4 regions of the Streptomyces sp. NPDC048278 genome follow, and region 4 is predicted to be linked to each of the others. Evidence: riboswitches for the same ligand, from Rfam matches in the RefSeq annotation. Region 4 holds a riboswitch; each other region holds the start of a gene.

Region 1 (4,484 bases), on a different contig from region 4:
TGGTCGCGATGACGACGTCGTCGCGGTTGCCGCGCGCCTTGACCCACTTGCCGATGATCGTCTCGGACTCGCCGCCCTTGTTGCCCTCGATCCACGCCGTGTACGAGTCGGCTGTGTCGACGAAGTTGCCGCCCGCGGCGGCGTACGCGTCGAGGACGGCGAAGGAGGTGGCCTCGTCGGCGGTCCAGCCGAAGACGTTGCCGCCGAGGGCGAGCGGGAAGACCTCGAGGTCGGAAGAGCCGAGTTTGCGAAGAGCAGTCATGCTCCACTTCAACACGGGCCGCCTGGTGACCCATCCCGTGTTTTACGAAGGTCTCGTAAAAGCGGAAGCCACGGCTCGGCACACCGGCGGCCCTGACGCCGGGGGGTTGCCGTCAGGGCCGCCGGGGGCCGGTGGGCGCGGTCCGAATCCGCGTCCGGTCAGTCTGAGATCCGGTCGGTCCCAGATCAGATCGGTCTCAGATCAGATCGGTCTCAGGTCAGTCGGGCCAGGTCGGGTCAGGGGTTGAGGCCCTTGCCGCGCAGCCAGGTCATCGGGTCGATGGCGGTGGCCTGCCCGTTCGGGTGGACCTCCAGGTGGAGGTGCGGGCCCGTCACGTTGCCGGTGGCGCCGACGCGGCCGATGACGTCGCCGGTGGCGACCTTCTGGCCGACCTTGACGCCGATCGAGGACTGGTGGCAGAACCACAGCTCGGTGCCGTCGTCGAGGGTGATGATCGTGCGGTAGCCGTAGGAGCCGGCCCAGCCCGCCTCGGTGACCGTGCCGCTGTGCACGGCCTTGATCAGCGTGCCGGTGGGCGCGGCGAAGTCGAGGCCGGTGTGGTAGCCGGAGGCCCACATCGAGCCGGCCTGGCCGAACGTGCCGGTGATCGTGTACGAGACGACGGGCAGCGTGTACTGCTTGGCCAGCTCGGCGAGGCGGGCCTGCTCGGCCTTCTCCTTCGCGGAGGCCTCGGCCTTCTGCTTGGCGTCGGCGGCCTGGGTCGCGGCGGCCTTCTCCGCCCTGGCCTCGGCGTCCGCGACCGCCTTGTCGGCGGCGGCGACGGCCTTGGCGCTGGCCTTGGTGTCGAGCTGGCTCTGCTGCTGCGCGGCCTGCGCGATGATCCGGCTGCGCAGCGCCTCGCCGGCGTCGGACGACGAGGAGTCCGCGTCGGTGGCGGTCGTCGTGGTGACGCTGCTGAGCGCGGTCTGGGTGGCCTGGTGGCCGCTGCCCTCGCCGAGCAGGGCGTCGACGGAGGAGGGCAGGTCGGGCAGCGAGATGGAGACCGGCGGCTTGCCGGTGTTGGCGCTGGCCATGCCGCCCGCACCGACGGCGGCGATCACGCCGACGCCGAGAACCGTGGAGCTGCGGGCGAGCCCGCCGCCCTTCTGCTTGGCGACCCGGTGCCGGCCGCGTACCGCGGAGAGGGACTCCTCGGTGGGGTTCCACTCCTCGAACGGGCCCTCGTCGGTGCGGTAGCCGCCGTAGCCGAAGGTCTCGGGCTGACGCTGGCTGGGCACGAACGGGGCTGTAGGAGCAGGCGGGTTGGACGCCACGCGGGCGCACTCCTTTCCTTCCGCTGCCTACCGGGTTAGCTGACGGGTTCGGAGCGGGAAGGTCTCCTACGCGCGTATACCGGCCGTTTCCTACCCGGCGGTAGCCGTGCGATTCACCCCATGGTGGTGGTTCCCCGGTTCCCTTGCGGGATTCGGCGCGTGCGCACGGAGCCGTCGCGGGTGACGGCTGGGACGACCGCGCTGCGTTATCGAACGTTAATAGACGCGGCTACCAGATTCCAAGCAGTTCGTCTTGATCATTAAGCTTTCAAAGCATGGACTTACCTGCCACGACCGGTCAAAAACGGTCGAGTCGGCGGTGCACGCTGCTCAGCTCAGGAGTCACACAGGTTTTGATGGTGACTCAGTTGTTATGCGCAGGGCGGTCGTCCGGACACCCACCGTGACCGCGCGCCGCTCAGGGCCGCCGTACGGCGAGCAGCGCCATGTCGTCCGTCAAGCCGCCGCCGGTGTGCCGGCGCACCTCGGCCGCGATCCGGTCCACCAGAGGGCCGGGGGCGGTGACGGTACGGCCGGCCAGCCGCCGCTCCGGGTCGTAGAACCGGCCGTGCGCGTCCCGCGCCTCGGAGAGGCCGTCGGTGTGCAGCAGCAGCGTGGCCCCGCTCGGGAACGCGTACTCGGCCGCCCGGTCGGGCCACGCGCCCAGCCCGCCCATCCCGAGCGGCAGCGCGGCCTCCGGTGCCCGCAGCGGGCGCACCTCGCCGTCGCCGAGCAGCAGCAGGGGCGGCGGATGACCGCGGTTGACGAGCCGGAGCGTGCCGTCGCCGTGCGGGAGTTCGGCGAGTACGGCGGTGGCGAACCCCTCGTCGGCGACGATCCCGCCGCGCCGCACGCCCTCGCGCACCAGCGCCCGCTCCAGCCGTCCGGCGACCGCCTCCAGCGTGGCCTCCTGCTCGGCGGCCTCCCGGAACGCGCCGATGAGCACGGCGACGGCGGCGACCGCGCCGGTCCCCTTGCCGCGCACGTCGCCGACGACCAGCCGCACGCCGTACGGGGTGTCCTGGACGGCATACAGGTCGCCGCCGATGAGGGTGCCCTCCTGGGCCGCCTGGTAGCGGGCGGCGATCTCGAAGCCGCCGATCCGCTCGGCGGGCTCGGGCAGCACGGCGCGCTGGGCGGCCTCGGCGACCTCGCGGGCGGAGGCGAGGCGCTGGTCGCCGATCCGGACGATCCGGTTGATGCCGGCGGCGAGGACGGCGACGGTCGCCACCGTGACGATCTCGGTGACAGCGTCGGCGTCCGGGACAACAGAGGACCGCGCGTGCACGGCGTACGTGGCGAGCAGCGCGGCCAGACCCGTGAGGAGGGTGGTGCGCAGGGAGGCGAGCGGCGCGGCGATCAACGGGGCGGCCGTGAAGAAGGGGACCGCGGTGAAGGCCGCGGGGGTGAGGACGTCGTAGCAGACACCCGTGCAGATCAGCAGCGCGGGCAGGATGCGGGCGAGGGTGCGGGCGGACACCGGGCCGCGCCGCTCCGCCTCTCCACGGCCCACCACACGACCCCCCTGATGCACCACGTGTCCGACGTGCTCGACGCGCTCGACATGCCTGACGTATTCGATGGGTTCGATGCCTGTCCGTCCAGGTTTGCGGCTGTGGGCGGGTGAAGCGACTGGTGTGGGCCGGGCGGATGAGTACGGGCGGGTGGGGAGAGGCACCTGCACCCGGATATGACTCAGGGCCGGAATCCTCGAATCGGATTCCGGCCCTGGGTTTCAGTAGCGGGGACAGGATTTGAACCTGCGACCTCTGGGTTATGAGCCCAGCGAGCTACCGAGCTGCTCCACCCCGCGTCGGTGAAACCAGCATACGCCATCGGAAGAGGTGAAGTCACACGGGTTACTTCCGGTGGACGCCACGGGTCAGCTCAGGTCAGATCAGGTCCGCTCAGGTCAGGTCCGCTCAGGTCAGCAGATGCCCGTTGGGCGCCTTCGCCTCTCCCTCGTACTCCCCGAGCACCAGCACCGCCACCCCGGCCTCCCGCAGCGCCCCCGTCCCGTCGGCCGCCGTCACGAACGTGTCCGGCTCACGCCATGCCGTCACCACGCGTCGTACCCCGGCCCGGAGGATCAGTTCGGCGCAGGGGTGCGGGCGGGAGGCGCGGTGGGTGCAGGGTTCCAGGCTGGTGTAGACCGTGGCCGCGGCCAGCCGGGGGTCGTCCGCGGGGATCTTGGCCAGGGCCGCCTCCTCCGCGTGGACCACGGGGTCGCCGGCCTCCCGGGAGTGGCCGCGGGCCAGTTCCGTGCCGTCGGCCGCGACGACCACCGCGCCCACGCTGAACGCGGTCCGGGAGGGCGGGCACTGGGCCGCCAGTTCGCAGGCGAGCCGCAGCCAGTGCCGGTCCGCGGCGGACGCCGACCCGCCGGTGCCGGGTGCCGTGGGCTCGTAGCGCATGAGGACGACGTCCTCGATCCGGCGGGTCTCCAGGAGCCGCAGCCGCCCGCCCTGGTACCCGCCGGGACCGAACAGCCGCGGCGCCTTCGGGTCGCCGACGAAGAGGGGGGCCAGGACCAGCTGGAGCTCGTCGGCCAGACCCTGCTGGAGGAGCTGGGTGTGGACGGTGCCGCCGCCCTCGACCATCAGCCGCCGTACGCCCCGCACGTCGTGCAGGTGTTCCAGGAGCAGCCGCCAGTCGAGGTCGGCGCCGAGGGAGACGACGTCGGCGGCGATCCCGAGGGCGCGGGCCCGCTGCGCGCCCTCGTCCGTCGTGTACACGATCTTCTCGCCGCCGGTGTGCCAGAACCTCGCGTCCGGGTCGAGGTCGCCGGTGGCGGTCACCGTGACCTTGAGGGGGTACTCGGGCCGGCCGGCCGCGGTCCGGGCCGCGCGCCGCTCCGGGGAGTTGACCAGGAGCCGCGGGTTGTCCGCGCGGATGGTGCCGGCGCCGATCAGGATGGCGTCGACGGAGGCCCGTACCTCGTCGACGCG
Region 2 (4,484 bases), on a different contig from region 4:
AGCGGATCGTCTTCCTCGGCACGCCCGTCGACGAGACGTCGGCCAACGACGTGATGGCGCAGTTCATGTACCTGGAGCACACGGCTCCGGAGCGGGACATCTCGCTGTACATCAACTCCCCGGGCGGGTCGTACAGCGCGATGGCCGCGATCTACGACACGGTCCAGTACGTGACCTGCGACGTGGAGACGGTCTGTCTCGGGCAGGCGGGGGCGTCGGCGGCGGTCCTGCTCGCGGCCGGCACTCCGGGCAAGCGGTCCGTGCTGCCCGGCGCGCGGATCGTGCTCCAGCAGCCGTCGCTGCCGCAACCGGTGCAGGGCCAGCCGAGTGATCTGGCCATCCAGGCGGCGGAGTTGGACCGGGTCCGGGCCATGATCGAACGAATGCTCGTCCAGCACACCGGGCGCACGGCGGACCAGGTGCACCAGGACCTGGAGCGGGACCTGGTCCTGGACGCGCCGGGTGCGCTGGCGTACGGGCTGGTGGACCGGGTCATGCCCGCCCGCCGTACCTCGCCCGGCCTGCCGGACGCGGGGTGAGCCGCCGATGCTGCCGCCGGAGCTGCCGCCGCTGCCCGCGCTGACCCGTGCCGAGGGCGAACTGATCGACCGTTACCTGGACGTGGTGGATCTGCTGGGCCGGATCAACCCGGCGCAGAACGAGGACACCTACCGCGGGCTGCGCGCCGCGCAGGCGCTGGTGCGCGCGGCGGCCGAGCTGCGCGACGCGCTCGCCCTGATGCATCTGCGGGGCGAGACGGAGCTCCACGGGGACACGCTGACACGCGCGTTGCGGGTGCTCGACGGCGAGCGCCGGACCGCTCGCGTCGTACTCCCGCCCGACTGCGTACGGTGACACCCTCCGGACGCCGGTGCGGCGCGTCGACGGAACGACCGGGCCCGAGCCGAAACGATCCAAAGGGGTTACCGCCGAACGGCGGAGCGTGGCGTGGTTTTACCTTCCCGTGGAGGCCGCTCAGGTTGCCCGCACGGGGGTGTCCGCGAACGGCTTTCGCGCAGGTCCGGGGCTACGCAGGGCAGTTGACGGAGAATCGAACACAGGGCTGTCCACCCGAACGGGTGGGTGGTGAGTAACCCCACAAATCCCCGATTCCGTTGGGATTTTCGGACACGAGTGCGTGAAGATCCCTGTCTGACGACAAGCCCCCGCCACAGCGGCGGGGCGGTCCGGGCGGACGCCGAGTCCTGCCGCCGCCCGGATTGACCCGTCGACAGAAGTGCATCGGCAGGAGTGGAGGACCCAAGCACGACGGGTCGCCGGCACGGTCGCGCCATGACCGAGCCGAGCAGCCCTTGGGGTGAAGCCGTGGTGACACGGCCGGGCAACTTCGCCAGCCCGAATCCGACAGGTCATCCTTCACAGGCGGCTGACGAAGGGTTGCGCATGACTGCGCTCAATCGTGTTCCGTCGCTGATGGCCCGGGCCGGTACGGCCTCGGCGCTGACCATCGCCGCCGTGGGCGGCTCGATCGTGATACCGGGCGTCGCCTCCGACGCCTCGGCCGCCACGATGGCGACGAAGGCACTGCAGATCGCCGCCTCGAAGAAGGGCTCGCCCTACAGGTGGGGCGCCACCGGACCGAACAGGTTCGACTGCTCCGGGCTGACGCTGTACTCGTTCAAGAAGGCGGGCAAGAAGCTGCCGCGTACGGCGGCCCAGCAGTACAACAAGACCCGTCACATCTCGGCCGGCAACCGCAAGGCCGGGGACCTGGTCTTCTTCCACTCGGGTTCCAGCGTCTACCACGTCGGCATCTACGCCGGGAAGGGAAAGATCTGGCACGCCCCGAAGACCGGGGACGTGGTGAAGCTCCAGAAGATCTGGACGCGCAGCGTCTGGTACGGCCGGGTCAGCTGACCCGCACCGACGGCCGGCCTGCAGGGGCTCGGGGCTACGGCTCCTGCTGGCCGGCCGCGGTGACGGTGCCCGCCGGGATCGTCCAGGGCAGTTCGATGGAGACGGTCTTGCCGCCCTCTCTGGTGGGGCGCACCCGGAGCTTGCCGCCGCACTCGGCGGTGAGCCAGCGGATGATGACCATGCCGCGCCCGTTGTCCTGCTGGACCGCGGCGGGGAGTCTCTTGGGGAAGCGCGGATGACTGTCCGTGACGCCGATGCGCAGCTGCTCGTCACGGTCGAGCACGAGGTCCACCGTGAAGGTGGGCGACTGCCCGAAGGTGTGCTGCACGGCGTTGGTGGCGAGTTCGGAGATGATGAGGCGGATGGTGTCCGCGGTTTCCGTCTCCGGTGGCAGGCCCCACTCCGCGAGGGTGTCCAGCGCGTAGGCGCGGGCGGCGGAGACCGAGGCGGGATCGCTCGGCAGAGTGACGGATGCTTCCAGGTGGTCTGCCATGGCGACGTCGTCCCTTTCCTCGGGACCGGAGTCCGACACAGTGCGGATGGTTCGAGTACGGTCCCGGACTGGTGCTTCTTCGCCAGACTGCCATTACCGGGCCGGTCACGGGGAGCGATCCACCAAGATATGCATATATCTGTCGCTCGAAGCGGTGAACTCTGCGACCTCAGACCGTATTTGGGCGGCTCGGAAGGAGTAAGGAGTAGCCCATGCAGAACGGTCCCGCGGTACGCCGCCGGAAACTGGGCGCCGAACTGCGCACATTGCGCACCGGCGCCGGCCTCACGAGCGGTGAGGCCGCCCGTCTGGTGGGCTGGCATCAGTCGAAAGTGAGCCGGATCGAGACCGGCGCCAGCGGTGTGAAACCGGCCGATGTGCGGTTACTCCTGGACGCCTACGGCGTGGTCGAGGGGCAACTGCGCGAGTTGCTGCTGGTGTTGGCGGGGTCGGAGGACACGGCGGGGCGGCACCACTGGTGGCACGCCTACCGTGGGGTACTGCCGCCCGCCTACCGCGATTTCATCAGTCTGGAGTCACAGGCCAGCGCGATGCGCACGCTGGAGACCCTGGTCGTGCCGGGGCTGCTGCAGACCCCCGAGTACGCGCGGGCGGTGACCCGGGCGGCCATGGACGCGCGGGCCGACGACTCCCTCGACACCCTGGTGGAGGTACGCCTGGCCAGGCAGGACGTGCTGCGCCAGGATCCGCCGCTGGAGCTGAGCGCGGTCCTGGACGAGGCGGTGCTGCGCCGGGAGGTGGGCGGTCCCGGTGTGATGGCGCGGCAGCTGGTGCGGCTGATGGAGGCGGCCCGGCTGCCCCAAGTACGGCTCCAGGTGCTGCCGTTCGCGGCCGGGGCGCATATCGGCATCACCGGGCCTTTCGTAATCTTCTCATTTCCGAGCACTTCTGATCTGGACGTGGTTGTTATCGACCAGTTGACGAGTAGCCTCTACCTGGAGCGGAAAGAAGACCTCCAGGCCTACACGGAGGCGTTCGACACGCTCCGGATCCACGCCCTTTCGCCCGAGGACTCGTTGGATTACATCGCCGCAATAGCTGACGGCGCGTAAGGAGGCACCATGACTGCACTGCCTCGGAACGTACCTTCAAGTGCTGATCTGCACGGACTGAGGTGGCTGCGCAGCAGCTACAGCACCGGAGCGAACAACTGCGTGGAGACGGCACGGCCGCGCTCCGGCCCCTCGGCCGGACTGCTCGCCGTGCGCGACTCCAAGGCTCCGGCCGGACCCGCCCTGCTCTTCTCCCCCGAGAGCTGGACGGGTTTCACGGCCGCGTTCGCCGGCTGATCAGCCCCAGAAGAGTCTGACCAGATACGAACGAAATCGATCAGACTCGTACCCATCCATCCCCGACTCCGTATCCGCTCGCGAGCCAGGCCCGGCCGTGTCACGCCGACTCATGGTCGTGTCTTGCCGATCACACGTACAGCGCGTTCGATCTCGGCCCCGGAGAGGTCCGCACGGGCGGTCAGCCTGAGCCGTGAGATGCCGTCCGGCACCGACGGCGGACGGAAACAGCCCACGGCCAGGCCTGCCGTCCGGCAGTCGGCCGCCCACCGCACGGCCTGCTCCGGGGACGGGGCCCGCACGGAGACCACCGCGGCGTCCGGACGTACCGCTTCCAGACCCGCGGCGGTCAGCCGTGCGTGCAGCTCCGCGGCCACCTCACGGGCCCGCGCCGCACGGTCCGGTTCGCGGCGCAGCAGCCGCAGGGCGGCCAGCGCCGCGCCCGCCGCCGCGGGGGCCAGGCCGGTGTCGAAGATGAACGTCCGGGCCGCGTTGACCAGATGGTCGATCACCCGGGCCGGCCCCAGCACCGCCCCGCCCTGGCTGCCGAGCGACTTCGACAGGGTCGCGGTCACCACCACGTCGTCGGCGCCGGAGAGCCCGGCCGCGTACGCCGCGCCCCGCCCGCCGTCCCCGAGCACGCCGAGCCCGTGCGCGTCGTCGACGAGCAGCCCGGCACCGCGCTCCCGGCACGCCTCGGCCAGTGCGGCCAGCGGCGCCGCGTCCCCGTCGACGGAGAACACCGTGTCGGAGACGACCACGGCGGGCCCCTCGTGCGTCCCGAGGGCCTTGCGTACGCCGTC
Region 3 (4,484 bases), on a different contig from region 4:
GGTCGATTTCGGGGATGTCGCCGCTGCCGTTGGCCGTCTTGGCCGGGACGGCTCCGGTGACCGCGGTGCCGTCGGGTGCGACCGACTGCGGGGTACCGGAGTTCGGCGCGGTGAAGGAGTGGCGGATGCCGCCGAGCCTGGACTATCCGGCCCGGTGCACCACCGCGTCGCACAGCTCCACCAGCGCCGTCTTCGGGTCGCATTCCGGCAGCGGGCCCAGCGCGGCCCGCGCCTCCTCCGCGTACCGGACCGCGTCCCGGCGGGCCTGCTCCAGCGCCGGATGCGCCCGCAGCGCCGTCAGGGCCTCCGCATGCCGCGCGTCGTCCGTGAGGTCGGAGTCCAGCAGCTCGCACAGGGCGATGTCCTCGGCCAGCCCCAGCCTGGCCGCCCGCTCCCGCAGCCGCAGCACCGGAAGCGTGGGCACCCCCTCGCGGAGGTCCGTCCCCGGGGTCTTGCCGGACTCGCGGGAGTCGGAGGCGATGTCCAGCACGTCGTCGGCGAGCTGGAAGGCGACACCGAGCCGTTCGCCGTACTGGGTGAGGACGTCGACGACCGTCTCGTCGGCACCGGACAGCAGGGCGCCGAAGCGGCAGGAGACCGCGACCAGCGAGCCGGTCTTGCCACTGAGCACGTCGAGGTAGTGCTCGACCGGGTCACGGCCGTCCGACGGGCCTGCCGTCTCCAGGATCTGACCGGTCACCAGCCGCTCGAACGCGAGGGCCTGGACCCGGACCGCCTCGGGGCCGAGGTCGGCGAGGATCTGGGAGGCGCGGGCGAAGAGGAAGTCACCGGTGAGGACGGCGAGCGAATTGCCCCAGCGGGTGTTGGCGCTGTCGACACCGCGCCGCACGGCGGCCTCGTCCATGACGTCGTCGTGGTACAGCGTGGCCAGGTGGGTGAGCTCGACGACGACGGCCGACGGCACGACACCGGGCGCGTACGGGTCGCCGAACTGCGCGGCGAGCATCACCAGCAGCGGACGGAACCGCTTCCCGCCGGCCCGCACGAGGTGCTGCGCGGCCTCCGTGATGAAGGGGACCTCGCTCTTGGTGGCTTCTAGCAAGCCCTCCTCGACAGCCGTCAATCCGGCCTGGACATCGGCTTCCAGAGCCTGGTCCCGCACGCTCAGCCCGAACGGCCCGACGACGGTCACGAGGGGTCTCCTGTCTGCTGGTGTCTACTGGCGATTACACGGTTTGTCGATAGGTCGCTGCCATCACTCAAGTCAGCGTATCCGGTCAGGTTTCGATCACCGATAGCGCCCACGGTTACACCCCGGGCGCTATCGGATCACGACCGTTATGTTTTTGATCAGCTGATACGACCTGACATCCACTGACTTAACAGGAAGTGCGGGTAGTTGTCCCGAACCGGGACCCGGGCCGTGTCCCGGGCTACGTCCCCGGCCATGTCCCGGACCGGACCCCTCACCGGACTCTCCGGGCAACCGCCGCCCGCGAGCGGCCCTGCCTCCCCGGACCGACGTCACCTGCCCGGGGGTACCCGCTCCGCCGCCCGCCCAAGCCGACGGGGATACACGATGCACGAACGGCGGCACCGTGCACCCGCCCGTACACCGTTCCTCCACGAGACCCTGCACGACGACCTCCCCGATCCGCGCCCCCCGACCGCGCGCGTGACGCCCGGGCGCCCACGATGTCAACGACGTGCACTGCAGGGGAGGTTCCGCCCTCACGGTGGACACGCGCACCGGGCGCCGATTACCCGACACCCCCCTCGGTCGACGTGACGAGAATCACGCGCGCAGGCGACACCCCTCCCCCGACATCCGGACTTACCAACCGGCCGTCCCGGCCACCCCGTTGAACCCGACGAGCGCATGCGCGTACCGAAAAACCGACAATACGGACTATTCTCGATAATCGTCTGGATTGATTGCATCCGGGGAGGCAATCCGAACGAATGCGGGCGGGGCGCTATTCCCTCGACCCGGAGAAAAGCCGGATTCCACGAATCCCACATGTCCCAATTTGCCGTTATTGCGGATTCGTGAAGTAGGTCACGTGAGCCCGGGCGTCACAGGGGCCATTAGGGGACCCTTCCTCCCCTTTCCCCGCAAGCCAGTTGAGGGTTGGCAACCGCAAAGGATCAAGTGCCCCATACGGCACAGATCAAGGTCAATCGGCATGTTGTGTGAATCAGCCTCTTGTTCCGGACATGTGCTCTCGCATACGTTCCGCCTCGCCGGGCGGACGCCGAATCCTGCCGCCGCCCGTAGTGACCCATCAACGAGTTCATTCGCATGGCAGGAGCGGGGGACCCAGGTAAGTCGCCGGACCGGGCGGCCGACGTCACAGGACGGACGTCGTTCCGGAACGGCTAGGGGTGAAGTCGCATCGCCTTCGGGCGGTGCGGCCGGGTACTCCCCAGGCCCGAACCCGACAGCTCACCTCGCAGGCGACGGAGAGGAACTTCGCCATGCCTGCTGCCGCTCAGCACCGCCGTACCCGCCGCAACCGCATCGTCCGCACGCTCGCCGTCGTCGGCACCGGTGCCGCCGTCCTCGCCCTGCCGCTCATCGGGGCGACGGCCGCGTCCGCCGCCGGCTCCTCCACCACGACTGCCTCGACGACCCTCGCCGGGTACCCGAACAACCTCGACGGCTGGATCCGCGAGTCGCTCGCGATCATGCGGGAGAAGAACATCCCGGGCACCTACAACGGCATCTACCGCAACGTGATGCGGGAGTCCTCCGGCAACCCGCAGGCCATCAACCTCTGGGACTCCAACGCGGCCAAGGGCATCCCGTCCAAGGGCCTGCTCCAGGTGATCGACCCGACGTTCAAGACCTACCACGTGGACGGCACGTCGTTCGACGTCTACGACCCGGTCGCGAACATCACCGCCGCCTGCAACTACGCAGCCGCGCGGTACGGCTCGATCGACAACGTCCACGGCGCGTACTGACCGACGTCCGTTCGACGACCCTTCGACGTCCTTCGCCGTCCTAGGTCAGTCGAAGAGTCTTTCGAGGACGACGGCGATGCCGTCGTCCTCGTTCGACGTGGTGATCTCGTCGGCCACCGCCCTGAGTTCGGGGTGGGCGTTGGCCATCGCCACCCCGTGGGCCGCCCATTCGAACATCGGGATGTCGTTGGGCATGTCACCGAAGGCGATGGCCTGTTCGGGGCTCAGCCCCAGACGGTCGGCGGCCAGCGCGAGCCCGGTCGCCTTGGTCACCCCGCACGGCTGCAGTTCGACGGTCCCCGGCCCCGACATCGTGACCGTCGCGAGCGATCCGACCACCGAGCGGGCCGTCGTCGTCAGTTCGTCGTCGGACAGGGTGTGGTGGCGCAGCAGCACCTTGCTGATGGGCGCGCACCACAGGTCGTCGCGCCGGGCGACGCGCAGGGCGGGCAGCGTGGGGTGGGGCATCAGGTAGCCCGGCTCGATGAGCGTGAGCCCGTCCACGCCGTCCTGGTCGACCGCCGCGTACACCTGGCCGATCTCGGCCTCGATCTTGCCGAGTGCGGTCTCGGCCAGCTCCCGGTCCAGGGTGACCGACCACAGCAGCCGGTTCGCCCCGGCGTCGTACACCTGCGCGCCCTGACCGCAGACGGCGAGTCCCGTGCAGCCGAGGTCGTCGAGGAGCGGGCGCACTCTCGGGGCAGGACGGCCGGTCACCACGAGGTGGCGGGCACCGGCCCGGCCGGCACGCCCGAGCGCGGCGAGCGACCGTTCCGAGAAGGTGTCGTCGCCGCGCAGCAGCGTGCCGTCCAGGTCGGTGGCGATCAGTGAGTACGGGGAGGGTGCGACCATGATCAGAGAATACGGACAGCGCGGCCCCGGGACTCACTGTGCGTTTCGGCCTCAAGTGGCGCCCGCCGCCTCCGTGATGGGGCCGCTGTCGGTGGCGGGCGTGTTGTTTTCCGGGATGCCCGACGGCTGTGCCTACTTCGTGGCGGCACTGGAGCCGCGGCGGTTGGTGCGCCACAGCTGGTAGAGGTGCTTGGCGCCCGGACGCACGAAGCGGGCGAGCATGGTGACGAACGGCAGCGGATCGTCGCCCGCCAGCCAGGCCAGCTCGGTCCCGCTCGGCCGCTTCGGTGCGTGCGGTGTCGTGTAGCCGCTGCGGCGGTAGGCAAGGAGGGCGGGCAGGTCGATGTTCTCCACCACGTAGCGGTGGCCGGCGCGCTGCTCCCCCTCCGGAACGCGGCGCCCGGTCAGGTCCAGATGCATGGCGCGGACGACGTCCACCCCCGACTCGCTCTCGAAGAGCCGGAACTGGGCGCCCATGCGTGGATTGAAGTCGAGCAGCTTGTACTGCCCGTCCCGGCGGTCGAAGCGCAGGTCGAGATCGATGATGCCGGTGAAGCCGATCTGCTTGATGAAACGCGCGGCCAGGTCGGCGAGTTCCGGGTTGTCGACGACGTACGCGTTCGCGGTCATGCCGGCGTGCGGCGGCCAGGAGCGGACCTTGACTCCCGTGAACAGGGCGCGCGGATTGGAGTCGGCGTCGAAGT
Region 4 (4,484 bases):
CGTCATCCCCATCGGGAACACCGTCGCCCAGCGGCGCACGTCGTAACGCGGCCGGGGCCACGCCGCCTCCGCGGCCAGCAGCACGACGTACCAGGCCAGGTCCAGGACCAGCAGCCCCACCGTCACCACGCGCAGGACGCCCCGGTCGTCGTCGTTCCACAGGTACAGCCGCGCGCTGTCGGCCGCCAGCAGCCGCGCCCCGGCCAGCGCGGAGATCGCGAGCGCGCCGCCCGCCACCCACTGGTCACCGGGCCCCTGGGCGATCTGCCGCCACTCGAACCGGGGCACGGCGAGCCCGTACATCGCAAGGCCCAGCCAGAACAGGACCAGCGAGAGGTGCGCGAGCCACGCCGTCGTCAGGGCCGCCGCCAGCGTCGCGCCGAGCACGGCAGGCCCCTGCGTGGCCACACAGGCCAGGAACACCGCTCCCGGCATCCGCGGCCTCCAGTGCCGCACGACGAGGACCAGCAACGGCGGCCACAGCACCACCGACAGTGCCAGCAGGGCCTCGGCGAGGGCCTGCCACCCGAGCGCCGAGAACCGCGTCCCCAGCACCGTCGTCGCCGCCACGGCGGTGAGCGCGCCCGGCGTCCGCGCCTCCCGCGCCCACCGCCGGCGATCCCGTGCCAGCCGTACGACGAAGTCCGCCGCCAGCGCCGCCCACATCACGCAGGCGAGCACCAGCGCCACCCTGGACACGGTCTCAGCGCCCGCCAGGTGCAGCCCCACCGACAGGATGCCGGTGGCCATCACGGCGGCCCCGGCCGCCGGCGGACGCTGCGCCCACCAGGCGCGGAGGGGTGACATGCCGGACATGCCCCTGATGCTAGGGAGAGCCTGCCGCAGGACGAACGGGGCACGCGCGCGTGTCACGAACGATGCACGCGCGCGTGCGGCCCGAAAACCGCGCGCCGGTGCGCCGAGGCGTGCGGGGGACGGGCGGGGGAGTGCGGGGGAGCGGGTGGGGCGCCCGGGGGACGGCGGGCGCCCCGTGAGGGTCAGGCCGGCCGCACCACGCTGTGGATGATCGACTCGCCGCCGTAGTAGATCGACTCCTCGCGGACGTAGGCGCCGGGCTTGGGGGCGTGGATCATCATGCCGTTGCCGATGTAGATGCCGACATGGCTGACGTCGTCGTAGAAGAAGACCAGGTCGCCGGGCCGGGCGTCGGCGAGGGGGACGGTGGTGCCGGCGTTCACCTGGTCGTAGGTGGTGCGCGGCAGGGAGACGCCCGCGGCCTTCCAGGCGGCCTGGGAGAGCCCGGAGCAGTCGTAGGAGCCGGGGCCGGTGGCGCCCCAGACGTACGGCTTGCCGATCTGCGCGCGGGCGAAGGCGATCGCCTTGGCGGCCTTCGTGGCGTAGGCGGAGTCCGAGCCGGAACCGGAGCCGGAGCCCGAGTCGGAAGAGGAGCCGCTCGACGCCGAGGACGACGCCGCCTGGTCGGCCGCCGCGGCCTGCTGCTTCGCCAGTTCCGCCGCCTTGCGGTCCGCCGCCTCCTGCTGCCGCTTCTCGATCGCCGCCAGCCGGGCCTTCTCCGCGGCCGTCAGCTGCGACAGCAGCTCCCGCGCGGAGGCCAGCTTCGTCTGCACGGTGGTCTTGGCGGTCTTGAGGTCGTCCTGCGTCTCGGTGAGCGTGTCGAGGCTCTGGGAGGCCTCCTGCCGCTTCTTCATGGTCGCGGACTGCTCGGTGACGTAGTCGTCGACCGCGCCCTTCTGGCGCGAGGTCAGGCGGCTCATCAGCTGGTCCTGGTCGAAGTAGTCCTGGGGACTGTCCGCGAGCAGGAAGGTCGCCGTGTCGGGGACGCTCGCCCCGGTCCGGTACTGGGCCGCCGCGAACGAACCCAGTTCCTCACGCGCCTTGTTGAGCCGGTCGGTGCGCCGGGCGACGTCGTCGAGCAGGGCGTCGACCTGCTTGCGCTGCCTGCCGGTCCGCTCCTTGGCCGCGTTGTACTTCTCGGTCGCCGACTCCGCCTGCCGGTAGAGGGAGTCGACCTTCTTCTCGACCTCCTCCAGGCTCGGCTTGCCGTCGTCGGAGGGGGCGGCCTCGGCCGTCTGGGAGAACAGGGCCATGGAGGTGAGGGCTGCGGTGGCCAGGGCGGGGGTGCGTATGCCTGCCGCGCGCGTTCCTGACGGCCGGGACTTGCGGTGCGACGCCAACGGGGGCGACTCCTTCCAGCGTTCCGCCTACCGAGTTAGCTGTCGGGTTCGGGCGGGTGGTTCGGAAGGGTTGCCCTACGGTCCGTTCTCCGGTGGGGAGTCGGGACCGATTCACCCCAAGGTCGGTGTGGGTCCCCGGCTCCGGGTGCGCGGCGGCACTCCGGACTCGGCGGAGGCCGTGCGGCCCGGCGACGTTCGCCGGTGGGGGTCGTGCGGCCTGCCCGGCACGCTAGCCAACTCGTGTGGTCTCTGTGAAGTTTGATGTGCGATATGCCCGATACATTTTCGTGACCTTGGCGTTGTGTGGGGTCCGGGCGGCGCGATTCGGGATGTTATGGGCGGCTTGCCCGATGGTGTCGAAGGGTTCGAGACGGGTGTTCCCTGCTGCGTGACGCGCGTCGACCGGCCGTGACGGAGTGGATCTGTTCGGTGACCGGGACGAGTTTTCGGGGCGGCGGCCGGTTGTCGGTGGGGCGCCCTAGACTCGGAGAGCGATGAGCAGCCTCTTTGACGACAGCTTCCTGGCGAACCTCCAGGCCCCCCGCGGCCATGACGAGGAACCTCCGCCGCCGCCCGAGGACGAGCACGCTCCGGAGTCGATTCCGGACGATCTGTTCGGCGGGAAGTTCGACATGCCCCCGGACCGGGACGCCTACTACCGCGACGGCGCCGCCCGCCCGGCCCTGGACCCGGCCGCACTCCTGGAGGGGCTGAACGACAACCAGCGGGCGGCCGTCGTGCACGCCGGCTCCCCGCTGCTCATCGTGGCCGGCGCCGGTTCCGGCAAGACGCGCGTGCTCACCCACCGCATCGCCCACCTGCTCGGCGCGCGCCAGGTGCACCCGGGCCAGATCCTCGCGATCACCTTCACCAACAAGGCCGCGGGCGAGATGAAGGAGCGCGTCGAGCACCTCGTCGGCCCGCGCGCGAACGCGATGTGGGTGATGACCTTCCACAGCGCCTGCGTGCGGATCCTGCGCAGGGAGAGCAAGAAGCTCGGCTTCACCTCCTCCTTCTCGATCTACGACGCGGCCGACTCCAAGCGCCTGATGGCCCTGGTCTGCCGGGACCTGGACCTCGACCCCAAGCGGTTCCCGCCGAAGTCCTTCAGCGCCCAGGTCAGCAACCTCAAGAACGAGCTGGTCGACGAGGAGGACTTCGCCGCCCGCGCGAGCGACGGCTTCGAGAAGACCCTCGCCCAGGCCTACGCCCTCTACCAGTCCCGGCTGCGCGAGGCGAACGCCCTCGACTTCGACGACCTGATCATGACGACGGTCAATCTGCTGCGCGCCTTCCCGGACGTCGCCGAGCACTACCGCCGCCGCTTCCGGCACGTCCTGGTCGACGAGTACCAGGACACCAACCACGCGCAGTACGCCCTCGTGCGCGAGCTGGTCGGCACCGGCGAGCCCGACCTGCCCCCCGCCGAGCTCTGCGTCGTCGGTGACGCCGACCAGTCGATCTACGCCTTCCGGGGCGCGACGATCCGCAACATCCTCCAGTTCGAGGAGGACTACCCGAACGCGACGACGATCCTCCTGGAGCAGAACTACCGCTCCACGCAGACGATCCTCTCCGCCGCCAACGCGGTCATCGAGCGCAACGAGTCCCGCCGCCCGAAGAACCTGTGGACCAACGCGGGCGCGGGCGCGCAGATCACCGGCTACGTCGCCGACACCGAGCACGACGAGGCACAGTTCGTCGCCGAGGAGATAGACCGTCTGACGGACGCGGGCGAGGCGAAGGCGGGCGATGTCGCCGTCTTCTACCGCACCAACGCGCAGTCCCGTGTCTTCGAGGAGATCTTCATCCGGGTCGGCCTGCCCTACAAGGTCGTCGGCGGCGTCCGCTTCTACGAGCGCAAGGAGGTCCGGGACGTCCTCGCCTACCTGCGGGTGCTCGCCAACCCGGAGGACTCCGTCCCGCTCCGCCGCATCCTCAACGTCCCCAAGCGCGGAATCGGCGACCGCGCGGAGGCGATGATCGACGCCCTCGCCCAGCGCGAGAAGATCAGCTTCCCGCAGGCGCTCCGGCGCGTCGACGAGGCGTACGGCATGGCCGCGCGGTCGACGAACGCGGTCAAGCGGTTCAACACGCTGATGGAGGACCTCCGTACGGTCGTGGAGTCCGGTGCCGGGCCCGCCACGGTCCTGGAGGCGATCTACGAACGCACCGGATACCTGGCCGAGTTGCAGAACTCCACGGACCCGCAGGACGAGACCCGCATCGAGAACCTCCAGGAACTCGCCTCCGTGGCACTGGAGTTCGAGCAGGAGTCCGGCGAGGGCGAGGAGCAGGCCGGGCTCGCCGACTTCCTGGAGCGGGTCG

Evidence for each region. Region 4 has a riboswitch for cyclic di-AMP ahead of AB0D74_RS26815 (NlpC/P60 family protein). Riboswitches for the same ligand answer to the same signal wherever they lie in the genome.
Region 1: another riboswitch for cyclic di-AMP. It lies ahead of AB0D74_RS06075 (M23 family metallopeptidase); the one in region 4 lies ahead of AB0D74_RS26815 (NlpC/P60 family protein).
Region 2: another riboswitch for cyclic di-AMP. It lies ahead of AB0D74_RS15485 (C40 family peptidase); the one in region 4 lies ahead of AB0D74_RS26815 (NlpC/P60 family protein).
Region 3: another riboswitch for cyclic di-AMP. It lies ahead of AB0D74_RS24415 (transglycosylase SLT domain-containing protein); the one in region 4 lies ahead of AB0D74_RS26815 (NlpC/P60 family protein).

The regions. Positions count from the first base shown of each region.
Region 1 is NZ_JBEZLP010000002.1:537,541-542,024, reverse strand. Features, by position in the region: gene AB0D74_RS06080 (aldo/keto reductase) at 1-262, opposite strand, end outside; gene AB0D74_RS06075 (M23 family metallopeptidase) at 499-1,536, opposite strand; cyclic di-AMP (ydaO/yuaA leader) riboswitch at 1,544-1,704, opposite strand; gene AB0D74_RS06070 (PP2C family protein-serine/threonine phosphatase) at 1,955-3,049, opposite strand; tRNA gene AB0D74_RS06065 (tRNA-Met) at 3,276-3,349, opposite strand; gene AB0D74_RS06060 (dihydrofolate reductase family protein) at 3,459-4,484, opposite strand, start outside.
Region 2 is NZ_JBEZLP010000007.1:203,171-207,654, reverse strand. Features, by position in the region: gene AB0D74_RS15495 (ATP-dependent Clp protease proteolytic subunit) at 1-539, shown strand, start outside; gene AB0D74_RS15490 (hypothetical protein) at 547-855, shown strand; cyclic di-AMP (ydaO/yuaA leader) riboswitch at 1,217-1,401, shown strand; gene AB0D74_RS15485 (C40 family peptidase) at 1,405-1,878, shown strand; gene AB0D74_RS15480 (ATP-binding protein) at 1,913-2,371, opposite strand; gene AB0D74_RS15475 (helix-turn-helix transcriptional regulator) at 2,584-3,444, shown strand; gene AB0D74_RS15470 (DUF397 domain-containing protein) at 3,454-3,681, shown strand; gene AB0D74_RS15465 (8-amino-7-oxononanoate synthase) at 3,792-4,484, opposite strand, start outside.
Region 3 is NZ_JBEZLP010000014.1:37,069-41,552, forward strand. Features, by position in the region: gene AB0D74_RS24405 (DUF3455 domain-containing protein) at 1-127, opposite strand, end outside; gene AB0D74_RS24410 (polyprenyl synthetase family protein) at 143-1,153, opposite strand; cyclic di-AMP (ydaO/yuaA leader) riboswitch at 2,238-2,434, shown strand; gene AB0D74_RS24415 (transglycosylase SLT domain-containing protein) at 2,440-2,928, shown strand; gene AB0D74_RS24420 (HAD family hydrolase) at 2,974-3,780, opposite strand; gene AB0D74_RS24425 (ATP-grasp domain-containing protein) at 3,913-4,484, opposite strand, start outside.
Region 4 is NZ_JBEZLP010000016.1:102,551-107,034, forward strand. Features, by position in the region: gene AB0D74_RS26810 (tellurite resistance/C4-dicarboxylate transporter family protein) at 1-816, opposite strand, end outside; gene AB0D74_RS26815 (NlpC/P60 family protein) at 999-2,156, opposite strand; cyclic di-AMP (ydaO/yuaA leader) riboswitch at 2,164-2,338, opposite strand; gene pcrA (DNA helicase PcrA) at 2,651-4,484, shown strand, end outside.